Regions from separate parts of the Paenibacillus sp. WG02 genome, predicted to be linked through region 2. Evidence: riboswitches for the same ligand, from Rfam matches in the RefSeq annotation. Region 2 holds a riboswitch; each other region holds the start of a gene.

Region 1 (3,281 bases), 2.6 Mb from region 2:
CCGCTGCAATTTCCCCTTGCGAGAACATGTTAACGAATTCGGAGGTTTGGCCGTAGTATTTAACGACTCCTTTGTTCAGTTCCTTAACTTTAGCAAAAGCTTGATCTTCGTTAAAAGTCGTGTTGCCCGCAACCACAGATGCTGCATCCAAGACCATTGGGCCTGTTGTAGCCGTGATGTTAGGAAGAGTCAGCTTCTTGGAAAGCTCAGGACTCCAGAGGTCGCTCCATGACTTGATCTCTTTGGTAGTTGCTTTCGGATTGTAGGCAATACCGAGTCGACCTACTGTGTAGGCAGGACCGTAATCTTCACCCAGTGGCGCCTTGGCCAAATCATAGATGTCTTTCAAATTCGGAATGCGGCTGCGATCGATTTTATCGAAAAGTCCCGCTTCAATTCCTTGTTGTGCGTAATAGTCAGATAAATAAATGAGATCCACGCTCGAGCTGCCTTGTTTCACTTTGTTCAAACGTTCTGCGTTATTGCCTATTTCCAGAACAATCTTTGCGTTATGCTCTTTCTCAAACGGCGCGTACACTTCTTTCTTGAAGAAGTCATCCGAAAACCCCCAGGTGGAAATGACTAAAGTTGTAGGTTCCCCTTTGGATGCCGCTGTGGCAGCTGCTGTGGGTGCTGTTGTAGCTCCACTTGTATTGCTCTGGTCTTTCGCAGGCGCTGTGCCGCAACCTGTCAAGGCTAGTCCTACTACAGATAAAGAAATTAAACCACGAACCATTTTTTGTTTCATTATTCATCGTCCTCCCAGTTTTATCATGTATGATTTTAATGCGTGAATCCCCTGTTAAATTTTTACTAGTATTCTTCAAGACCCTATATCTATGCGCGTCTCGATCTAAATGCAATATGAAAAAAAAAAGAAAAGTACCCTTGTTAGAAAGAAGCTTCTAATCAAGAGCACTCTTCATTGTAAACAATGCAAAGTGACATCTATTGGTATACATGTGGTTTCCTCTTAAGATAAATCAAAAGAGAACACCGTCGATCAAACTATTCGGTTTGTTTAAGAATAATATTCGTTATTGCCCATTGCGTCGGCGGATCATAGTCCCTTAATACGGCATCCATGGATAAGCCAAGTTCTTGCTCCAGCCTTTCCCGGATTCTCTTCTTATATATGGAGGACATATAAAAATCGACTTCGTGTTTGAGCGTTGGCGCCTCGCCTTCTAATGCGGTTGAACGCGGTGAGCGGCGATGCTTGGCATGAAAAGTAATAATGTTTTGTTCAATTGAAACCTTCAGCAGTGTTGTCCCAAACCCGAACAGCTCTTTGGATATTTCGTTATAGAGGTGACACAGCTTCTTCTTGTATTCATTAGAATCTAGTTGTGGCATGGAATCACCTTCAAGATTAATTATCAACCCTTATGCATGTAAAATCTATCTTAATAATACATAGGATTTCAGAATTAATCAAGAGAATCGTTCGTCTTTCTCACTAAAAAAGGGCATTATTTAACTACAACTCATCTAAATGATCCAATTTCCCGAATGTCTTACAAATTTTGATGCAAATGTTGGATCTTGCTTACAGGTACTTCATGCTTATCATGCATTTTTCCCTTAGAATGTGTATATTATTCAGGAATGATCACTTCCTTTACCACTAGTACTTTATTACTAGTAACTAGAGTGGTATACTTAAAAAAATAGCAATTCTTCTGTTATACGATAAGAGCAAAGCTAATGAAAATTAGTGACGCAAAGCTACAGGAGCTAAGGCGAATTACTTCGCTATGCTTGCCAGTTACCGAAGGAAGGGATATATCCACGACTCCCCTTATTCTTCTAATATGGGGAGTTTTTCTTATGTAACGAATTATTGTAGCCATCTATAACAGTAAACAGCTAGGTAGAAAGTCCCCCTGAAAGGTGATAATTATAATGGCGAGACTAATGGTTGTAGATGATTCTATGTTTATGCGATTGATGATTAAGAACATCCTCTTAGAACTTGGGCATGAAATTGTAGCGGAAGCATCGAATGGACTTGAGGCAATCTCTCTTTTCTTACAGCATTCTCCTGACATCATTACGTTGGATATTACAATGCCCGAGATGGATGGTATTACTGCTTTAAAGGAAATAAAGAATTACAATAGCGATTCAAAGATCATTATGGTGTCCGCAATGGGGCAACAATCATTTGTTATTGAGGCCATCACCCTTGGCGCTAAAGATTTTATTGTGAAGCCTTTTGATAAAGACAGAGTAGCTGAAGCTGTAAAAAAGGTACTGAATATATAGCTAGTTGGAAGTCGGGTGACTATCCCTTACAATCGATTGAAAACATAAAAAACAAAAAAAATGAGAAAGCAAGAATTCCTTGCCACCTCATTTTTTTGTTTTATGTGCCCCTGTGTGATTTTTTTCTTTGAACGGTTTTTTAGATATCTTTTACAAACTTATTCCAAATCTCTTTAATTCAACAAAAATGCTTTCCAATCTCTTTCCTTTTTCCGTTAACGTATATTCAACGCGAGGAGGTACTTCGGGAAATACTTTCCGTTCCACTACTCTATGTTCTTCTAGCACCTTAAGACGGAGCGAGAGCGTTTTGGGACTAATGCCATCCATAGATTTCAGTAGTTCGCTGAATCGCAGCGTACCTTCGATAAGAAGGTCCCGAATAATTAAAAAGGTCCATTTCGTCCCAATCACATCAAGTGTTTTGCAATGGGACAAGGCACGCCTGGTGTTCCTTTGGTTAATTCGATAGGTTCAACAACGCTCATAGAAAAATCCTCCATTAAAAAACAATCGATTTAGCCAATCATATCACAAAAGTAACTTTTCTTAAGTCCCTTTAGTAAAATACGAGAAAGCCGCTGCTTCTCTTGGATAAACAGAAAAAAGGCAGATTGCTTGACGCAACCTCCCTTTTTATTGCAAATACTTGTATTACCTAGTAATTACTTTGTTGGATCCGGGTATACATCAACCGAGATTGATTTGCCGCTCGCTGTAATCATGGTTACCGTAAATGAAGAAACTTCTACAGGTGATCCATCAATAGCGGATTTAGCTGGTACGTAGACGTATTTGGCGTCTCCGCGAGTAAGTCTGATTCTATCATTTACTGTAGAGAATACCCAGTCGGTAGGGTCTACATCTTTACCAATTAATGCACCGATATCTTTATCATCTTTAGGAAAACGGTATCCTGTTGTTGCGTCTCCATCTAGTGAATATGGAGCATTTGATTTCCCGTTTACGTTGTTTACGCCGGTAGCGTTGTACTCAACATTGATATACCCTGA
Region 2 (3,281 bases):
AAGTATTCGCTAAACGGTGCTCTGATCGTATTCGCCTCTGCATCGGAAAAAGAATTCACGAAGACGAGCTTCTCAGGGGAATTAATTTCATGGTACACAAACTTACCCCACATTTCAAAGCCTTCAGCCGATTTCATGCTGTAGTGAAAGATGCCGCCTTGGCGTAGATCAAAGGTGTTTACGTTTAATTCGAAGCCTGTTGGTCCCCACCAGCGAGCTAAATGTTCAGCCTCCGTCCATGTTTTGAAAACGAGTTCACGTGGTGCATGGAAGGTGCGTGTAAGAACCAACTCGCCTCCTTCTACGGTGGCATTGAAGTTGTTCCCTGCTTTTTCTTGTGTCATGTCGAATCCTCCAAATCAAATTGTTTTTTCTTTTCCTTCTCTAACATTTGCTGCAAATAATCGTCCAAACGATCGAATCTCTCTTCCCACATACTTGTGGTTGCTGAAGCTCAAGCCGATCCGTTATTTCCCCGACGGTAAGGGGGCCGTCACATAAGAGCTCGACGATGTGCAAGCGGTTTGGTTCAGCGAGAGCACATTAAGTCTTATTCATAAACTAAATATACTCCAAAAGGAATATTCCTGTCAAGGAATATTTATAGACGTAACCGATTGAAAAGCAAAAAGACTGCCGCATCAGCAGTCTTTTCTTATTTTCTCAATTGTTAGTCTAAGCCAAGATTCGTTTTATATTCACTTTATGTTTTCTTATTTCTTTACCCATTTTTTCTTGCTTATTTTTTTGGCGCTCTGTCCACCTGTCTTTTAAATTGAAAAAAATAAATACGAGACGTATATAAATCATAGAATTGGACGAATCTAGTAGCTATAACTCTATTATTTTTTAAGAGGAGGAAATACTATGTTTCGTAAAATTCTTTATGTAACTTTGACGCTTCCTTTGCTGCTTTGTTTGTGGCAGGTGCAGCCAGCCTATTCGTATCCTGAAAGTGAAGATGGGGGGGAATTACCTCCTACGTATAGTATGGCAAGCAGTGCAGGTTCTGTGGAAGCAGCGGCTCAAACCGAGTCAGTTCAGTCTAAGACGCAGTATCAAGTGGACCGAGGAGATACGCTATTCAAAATTGCACGTGATTTTGGCGTAACCGTAGATGACCTTATCAACACTAACAATATTCAAAATCCGAACCAGCTAACGATTGGTCAAAGTCTAACGATTCCGAAGAGTGAATCCGAGATTGGTTTACCAAATGGTCAAAAGAAAATTATCAAAAAAGTGTTGAACACAACCCTTACAGCTTATACGGCGGGCTTTGAATCAACAGGTAAAAAGGCTTCCCATCCCATGTACGGCATCACATTTAGTGGTCTTAAAGCCAAAGAAGGACGCACGATCGCCGTGGATCCGGCTGTAATCCCTTTAGGATCTACGGTGTTCATTGACGGTATTGGCATTCGCAAAGCCGAGGACATTGGTTCAGCTATTCGCGGTTCGAGAATTGATGTATTCATGAATGATCTAAATGACGCTCAAGAATTCGGCGTAAAGAAGAATGTGAAAGTCTATTTGCTAGATCGAGAGAATGTTTAAATCGATAGGCATTTACTAGGCTTAAGGTCAACCGGGACATCCGGTTGGCCTTTTTTTGTGTGAAACCACACACTTTGTGTATGTATTTCCTCTTTTTTGTAGAAAAGTGTTGAATTTTGAAATAACGTGGATTAATATGGAAAACAGTCAGTTCTAAATGACTAGTTAAGATGAGTAAAAATACCTAATAACCAAGCAATAATGAACAAAGGCAAATCCATCGAAAGGTGGAGACGCAAAGCCACGGGTCTAAGCCATGAGTCACACCTCATGGGATGATAGCCGGGTTACCTTTAGGGGCTTGGTTTTTTATTGTCTTAAAAAACTTTCTATGTGATAGGAGCTGGAGAAATGATCAAAGCACATTTGAAAAACATGGTATTAGGATGCTTAATGGCCATGTTGCTCTCAAGTCTAGGAGAGGGGAATACAGCTTTAGCTGACCAGACGGTCAAAGTTACGGATATACAAACTTCCTATGCTGCTCCTGTACGTAAATCTTATAATAATTCTTTTATTTCGGGCGATGAACTGGTTTGGATTGGTAGTGATGCAACGAATTTGTATCAAATATTTTACCGTAATTTGGACACGGGGGAAACGAAACAGCTGACCGACACGAAAACAAACAAAAGCGATCTATGGGCAGGAGGCGATTATGCAGTATATTCTGCCGGTCGGAGTGAAGTGATACTGCTTAACCTCCGTACAGGTGAGTCGGAATCGATTATAAACCATACTACGGTTGAAAACCTCACGACAGACGGGCGATATGCAGCTTATATGAATAAGACGGACAGCTACATATATGTTTACGATATAGAGTCGAAACAGACGAAACAGTTGGTTAAAGGGCGTTATCCACAGGTCGCGGACGGAAAAATCATCATGCAGGATGGGAAAGGGAGTTTGCTGTTATATGACCGCGCTACCGACACCACGAGGACGATCAAAGAACCTGCAGATGGATTTATCGTCAATTTTAAGTTCAATGGAAAAGTGGTCGTATGGTCTCAGCAAGTTAACGAACACGAAGTTCAAGTCAGAATGATGAATGTGGATGAGTTGAATGCCGTACCTACGGTGCTAGCCCAGAAGAAAATGGATAAAATCACTTCCTGGCCCACGATACTGGACATTAGTAGTAATCTCGTAGTTTGGAGGCAAGCATCGGAGGACGGAAAGACTAGCATGATTGCAGCTGCAGACCTTACATACGGGGAATCAACCGTTATCGCGAACGACACCACAGAGTCTATGGTGCTCGGAATTTACAAGGATCAAGTTGCGCTTCAGGGCAATGATGGGAACATTTTGCTGCGTGCGCTGCAAGTAAGCGGTACACCCACGGCGAAGAAAGAAACTCTTGCGTCCGCTGTACCAGATGTCAAGCAAAGGCCTCAAGCTGTTGAATTTGATACACGGTTTTATAAAGAAGGGCTTACATACAAAGAACTTAGACAAAGTAATTCTCAAGTAGAGGGTCATCCTGCATCCTCTGATAAAAGTGTGAGCTTGGACGTACCGCCACATGCATTCGAGGATACTTTAGGCAAAATTAAGCTGGCACCAGCGGAAGACAAGAATTTGGAACTCACAAAGGCGATGCAGAGCGGACAGATGATGGTCAGCTTGCCGTGGAATATCGATTTTCCGGATCAAACGGTGTTAGAAATCCAGCTTAATATGTCTTATATGGAGAGCAGAGTACCGCATAAATTACG
Region 3 (3,281 bases), 350 kb from region 2:
AAAGAACTTCCACGCGTTATATGGACTGTCGCAGAGGCTTGAACAGGATTTTTATTACTCCCTCCAAACGTTGCTGTATTCACAAAGATATCTTTGTCAAAATCGGTTATTGGTGTCGTATATTGAATGCGGTAAGCCGTATGAATAGGAGATTCATTGAATCGAACAGAAAGATCCGCCCCTGTTCTATTAACTGTATACTTACTGCTATCCACCAATGCTCCTTGTACGACCGTTCCATCTAGATGAACCCCTAAATCATAAACAGCTACAGTTACAGGAACAGATAGACCTATGGGAATAGGGTCCGTCACCACGGCGTTCTGAACAGAATCCAGCGTCTTATTCACATCCACGGTCCAATGAATATCTTTCGCGTTAAACCCAGAGGGTACGCCTCTCTTTTCGATTGTGGAAGTGACCGAGGGCTTTAGATGAAGGATGAAAATCTGTTCGCCAGATTGAATCGGAATTGTAATCGTTACCGTTGTGCTCTCCGTAAGTTTACTTATATCTAACTGTGTTCTGAAAGTGAGCGTGCCATGTACATTGTCATGGCTTTCGATGTAGTTGTTAAAAGTAATCAACACTTGATGACTAGCCTGATCCACATGAAAAGTTCCCAACTGATTCGGTCCCATGTCCAAACCGCCACTGATATCGTTGAAAAGCAAAAATTGCTGCGGCAGAGTGAACGTAAACGTATCACCACTATGGTACCCATGACCGTTTGGCAAAGACCATGTATAGTCTAGCTGCACTTTGGAGTTAGGATCGTAAACATTGCCGGTCACAACTTGTCCCGAGCTGTCATACACAGCCATCGTCACGCTGTCAAGAATATTGTTTGAAATCGTGTTCGCACTAGCCTTGGTAGTAAAGCCAATTCCGTAAATACTCTGCATAAAAATTAATAAAGTAATCAGCAGCGCACTCGTCTTTTTCTTCAACATAAATTCATACCTCCATTCATGATTAATTTTTATTGAGATTATTAGTTGCAACTTATGCACTTGAAACAAATTGTATCATTTTTAATACTATATGATACAACTTGTATTGTAAATCTTGGAATTTAATGTTTTTTTAACATGAACGGCACAAAAAAACCTGTACTCAGTTGAGTACAGGTTTCTTCATTTACTCTAATATATTTTGGAAATTTGATAATTATGATCGTTTTTTATAATATCTATTGTTTCACCGGCTTGTATATGAACAGCGTCATACGTGGTATCGATCGTCACCCATTCCTTACTTTCCTTTAGGAATACTTGATTCCACGCATGATAAGTATCTGGCGCATGGCTTTCAAATCCCATAACTAGACGGGTTGGAATCCCCTGGCTTCTTGCCATTGCCGCAAAAGTAGCAGCAAAGTCATAACAAATTCCATTGGACGCTTCGTAGACCATATCCAGATTAGGTACATAATTGTCTGCTACACTTTGGGCCTTCTCGTAATCATACTGGAAATGTGTTGTGATATATCCATAAATGGCCTTTATTTTGTCGATATCTTTTTCTTTATCTCCAGCTAATTGCTTAGCCTCAATGACCGCCTTCGATTCATCGTTCCAATCGATCAAAGGAATGGACTGTAGAAATACCGCATTCTCGTCTTCCATCTCTAAATCTATTTGTTCTTGCGCAACAACTTTATATTTATTAGCTCCTATGGACTCTCCAATCAGCACTTTATACGGTCCGTTTCCAAGCTGCAAAGGGTACTGGTCCCCTTCTGCGAAGGTGTAATCATATTTGACATTTTCTCTCATTATTCGTACGAGAACTTTGGCGTTCTTATCGTTTGAATAATGAACCGAGATAATTCCTTTATTCAGAGCATCTTTATCGATCACGGAAGGATTGGAAGCTGCAAATATCCCTTGCGGAGCAAGAGTAAACAGAACCGCAGCAATGATCGTTCGTATGATTGGCTTTTTGAACACAAAAAAATCCCCTTTCGGTAACTGGCTGCCAACTTAGTTCGGCTAAGGAAGGCCCTTTAGTTTTGCGTCTCTAGTTTTCGCTAGATTTGCCTTTATCGGAGGAACGCACCGAATCCCTATAATCACTATAGTGATAGTGCAATCTTAACATAGGCTTGTCTCTCTGGATAGACAAAATATTACATTTTATTCCTTAGACTGCACCAGGATTCCCTTAATGGCAATACGATGAGTCGGATTTTCCATAGGATGACAAGTTATTAGCGTAATCTCCCGATCTTTGCCGTTACCCTTCAGCACCCAGACATCCTCTGGGAGGACATACTGTTTGTCCACTACCTTGTAGATATACGTTTTGCTCCCTGTATTCACTTCTATGAAATCCCCTTCAGTAACTTCATCTAATCTATTAAAATTTTTCCCGTAGGTCAGGTTTCGATGACCCGCAATGGCATAGTTACCAACAGCTCCTACTTTGCCTGTTTTGGCAATACTAGCAACGGAAATCTTCAAATTATTCACGGTTGCATCTGTCAAAATAGGGAGCTTTAAATTAATTTTATCGATTGTGAGGACACCCTCTATATTCTTCTGCGGCAAAGTAACAGGCTTCGGTGTCATTTCTGCGGCTAAGGGGCCTGGCTGACTGCTTGGTTGACTGCTCGGCGAGCTGCTTGCTGGCAGAGCTTCCACTTCCGGACTGGAAGAAGGCGCGACCAACCCCGCATTCGTTTCCTCCTCGATGTCAGAGGCTGTCTGATCCATATTCTGCAGATTTTCCTGCCATTGTTTCAAAATTTTGCTCTGCTGATAGCTCTCATAACGATCGTTTAGCGTTGGATAAAGAAAAATGATAATCCCAAGAACGATAAATAACAGTGATAGCTTTTTTCTAATCACAAATGGCACCGCCTTCTCTTGGATCTCACGCAATAATGATACTCCGAGGAAAATTAGATTTGGCATGATTTGTAAACAAACCTATAAATAAGTTAAGCATGCTTCTAATTCTGTGCGCAACCTATTTGGGTATTAATTTACTTGTTTAATCTTAAGGGAATAGCAGCAAATAAAAAGCCATAACAGCAAATGAGCTGTTATGGCTTCTATTCCTCCATTAACTAACCGTCTTCGGACGCTCCATTCGCGTAATGCCTGGCCAGCGGAATGTGGCCCATTCAGGCTGCCTCTTCTCAACCCGAGCAACAACAACGGTCATATCATCTTGAATTTCACCATGATGGTGGCGGAAAATCCTTTCTAATAAACAGTCCGCAAAATCCTGCGGCATCGTCGTATCGATCTCCTGAATCATCCGCTTCATCCACA

What was found. A riboswitch is a leader RNA that binds a small molecule or an ion and turns the genes downstream of it on or off. The one in region 2 is predicted to bind cyclic di-GMP.
Region 1: another riboswitch for cyclic di-GMP. It lies ahead of ACBP55_RS14035 (response regulator); the one in region 2 lies ahead of ACBP55_RS02700 (stalk domain-containing protein).
Region 3: another riboswitch for cyclic di-GMP. It lies ahead of ACBP55_RS01085 (transglutaminase-like domain-containing protein); the one in region 2 lies ahead of ACBP55_RS02700 (stalk domain-containing protein).

The regions. Positions count from the first base shown of each region.
Region 1 covers NZ_AP036016.1:3,174,616-3,177,896, reverse strand. Annotated here, with positions in the region: gene ACBP55_RS14045 (ABC transporter substrate-binding protein) at 1-748, opposite strand, end outside; gene ACBP55_RS14040 (DUF2294 domain-containing protein) at 1,009-1,356, opposite strand; cyclic di-GMP riboswitch class I at 1,688-1,776, shown strand; gene ACBP55_RS14035 (response regulator) at 1,906-2,268, shown strand; partial or broken gene ACBP55_RS14030 (winged helix-turn-helix transcriptional regulator) at 2,419-2,771, opposite strand; gene ACBP55_RS14025 (S-layer homology domain-containing protein) at 2,934-3,281, opposite strand, start outside.
Region 2 covers NZ_AP036016.1:586,294-589,574, forward strand. Annotated here, with positions in the region: gene ACBP55_RS02685 (SRPBCC family protein) at 1-344, opposite strand, end outside; partial or broken gene ACBP55_RS02690 (ArsR family transcriptional regulator) at 439-519, opposite strand; gene ACBP55_RS02695 (3D domain-containing protein) at 868-1,557, shown strand; cyclic di-GMP riboswitch class I at 1,758-1,852, shown strand; gene ACBP55_RS02700 (stalk domain-containing protein) at 1,909-3,281, shown strand, end outside.
Region 3 covers NZ_AP036016.1:240,814-244,094, reverse strand. Annotated here, with positions in the region: gene ACBP55_RS01090 (collagen binding domain-containing protein) at 1-953, opposite strand, end outside; gene ACBP55_RS01085 (transglutaminase-like domain-containing protein) at 1,146-1,952, opposite strand; cyclic di-GMP riboswitch class I at 1,966-2,053, opposite strand; gene ACBP55_RS01080 (class D sortase) at 2,139-2,852, opposite strand; gene spoIIE (stage II sporulation protein E) at 3,070-3,281, opposite strand, start outside.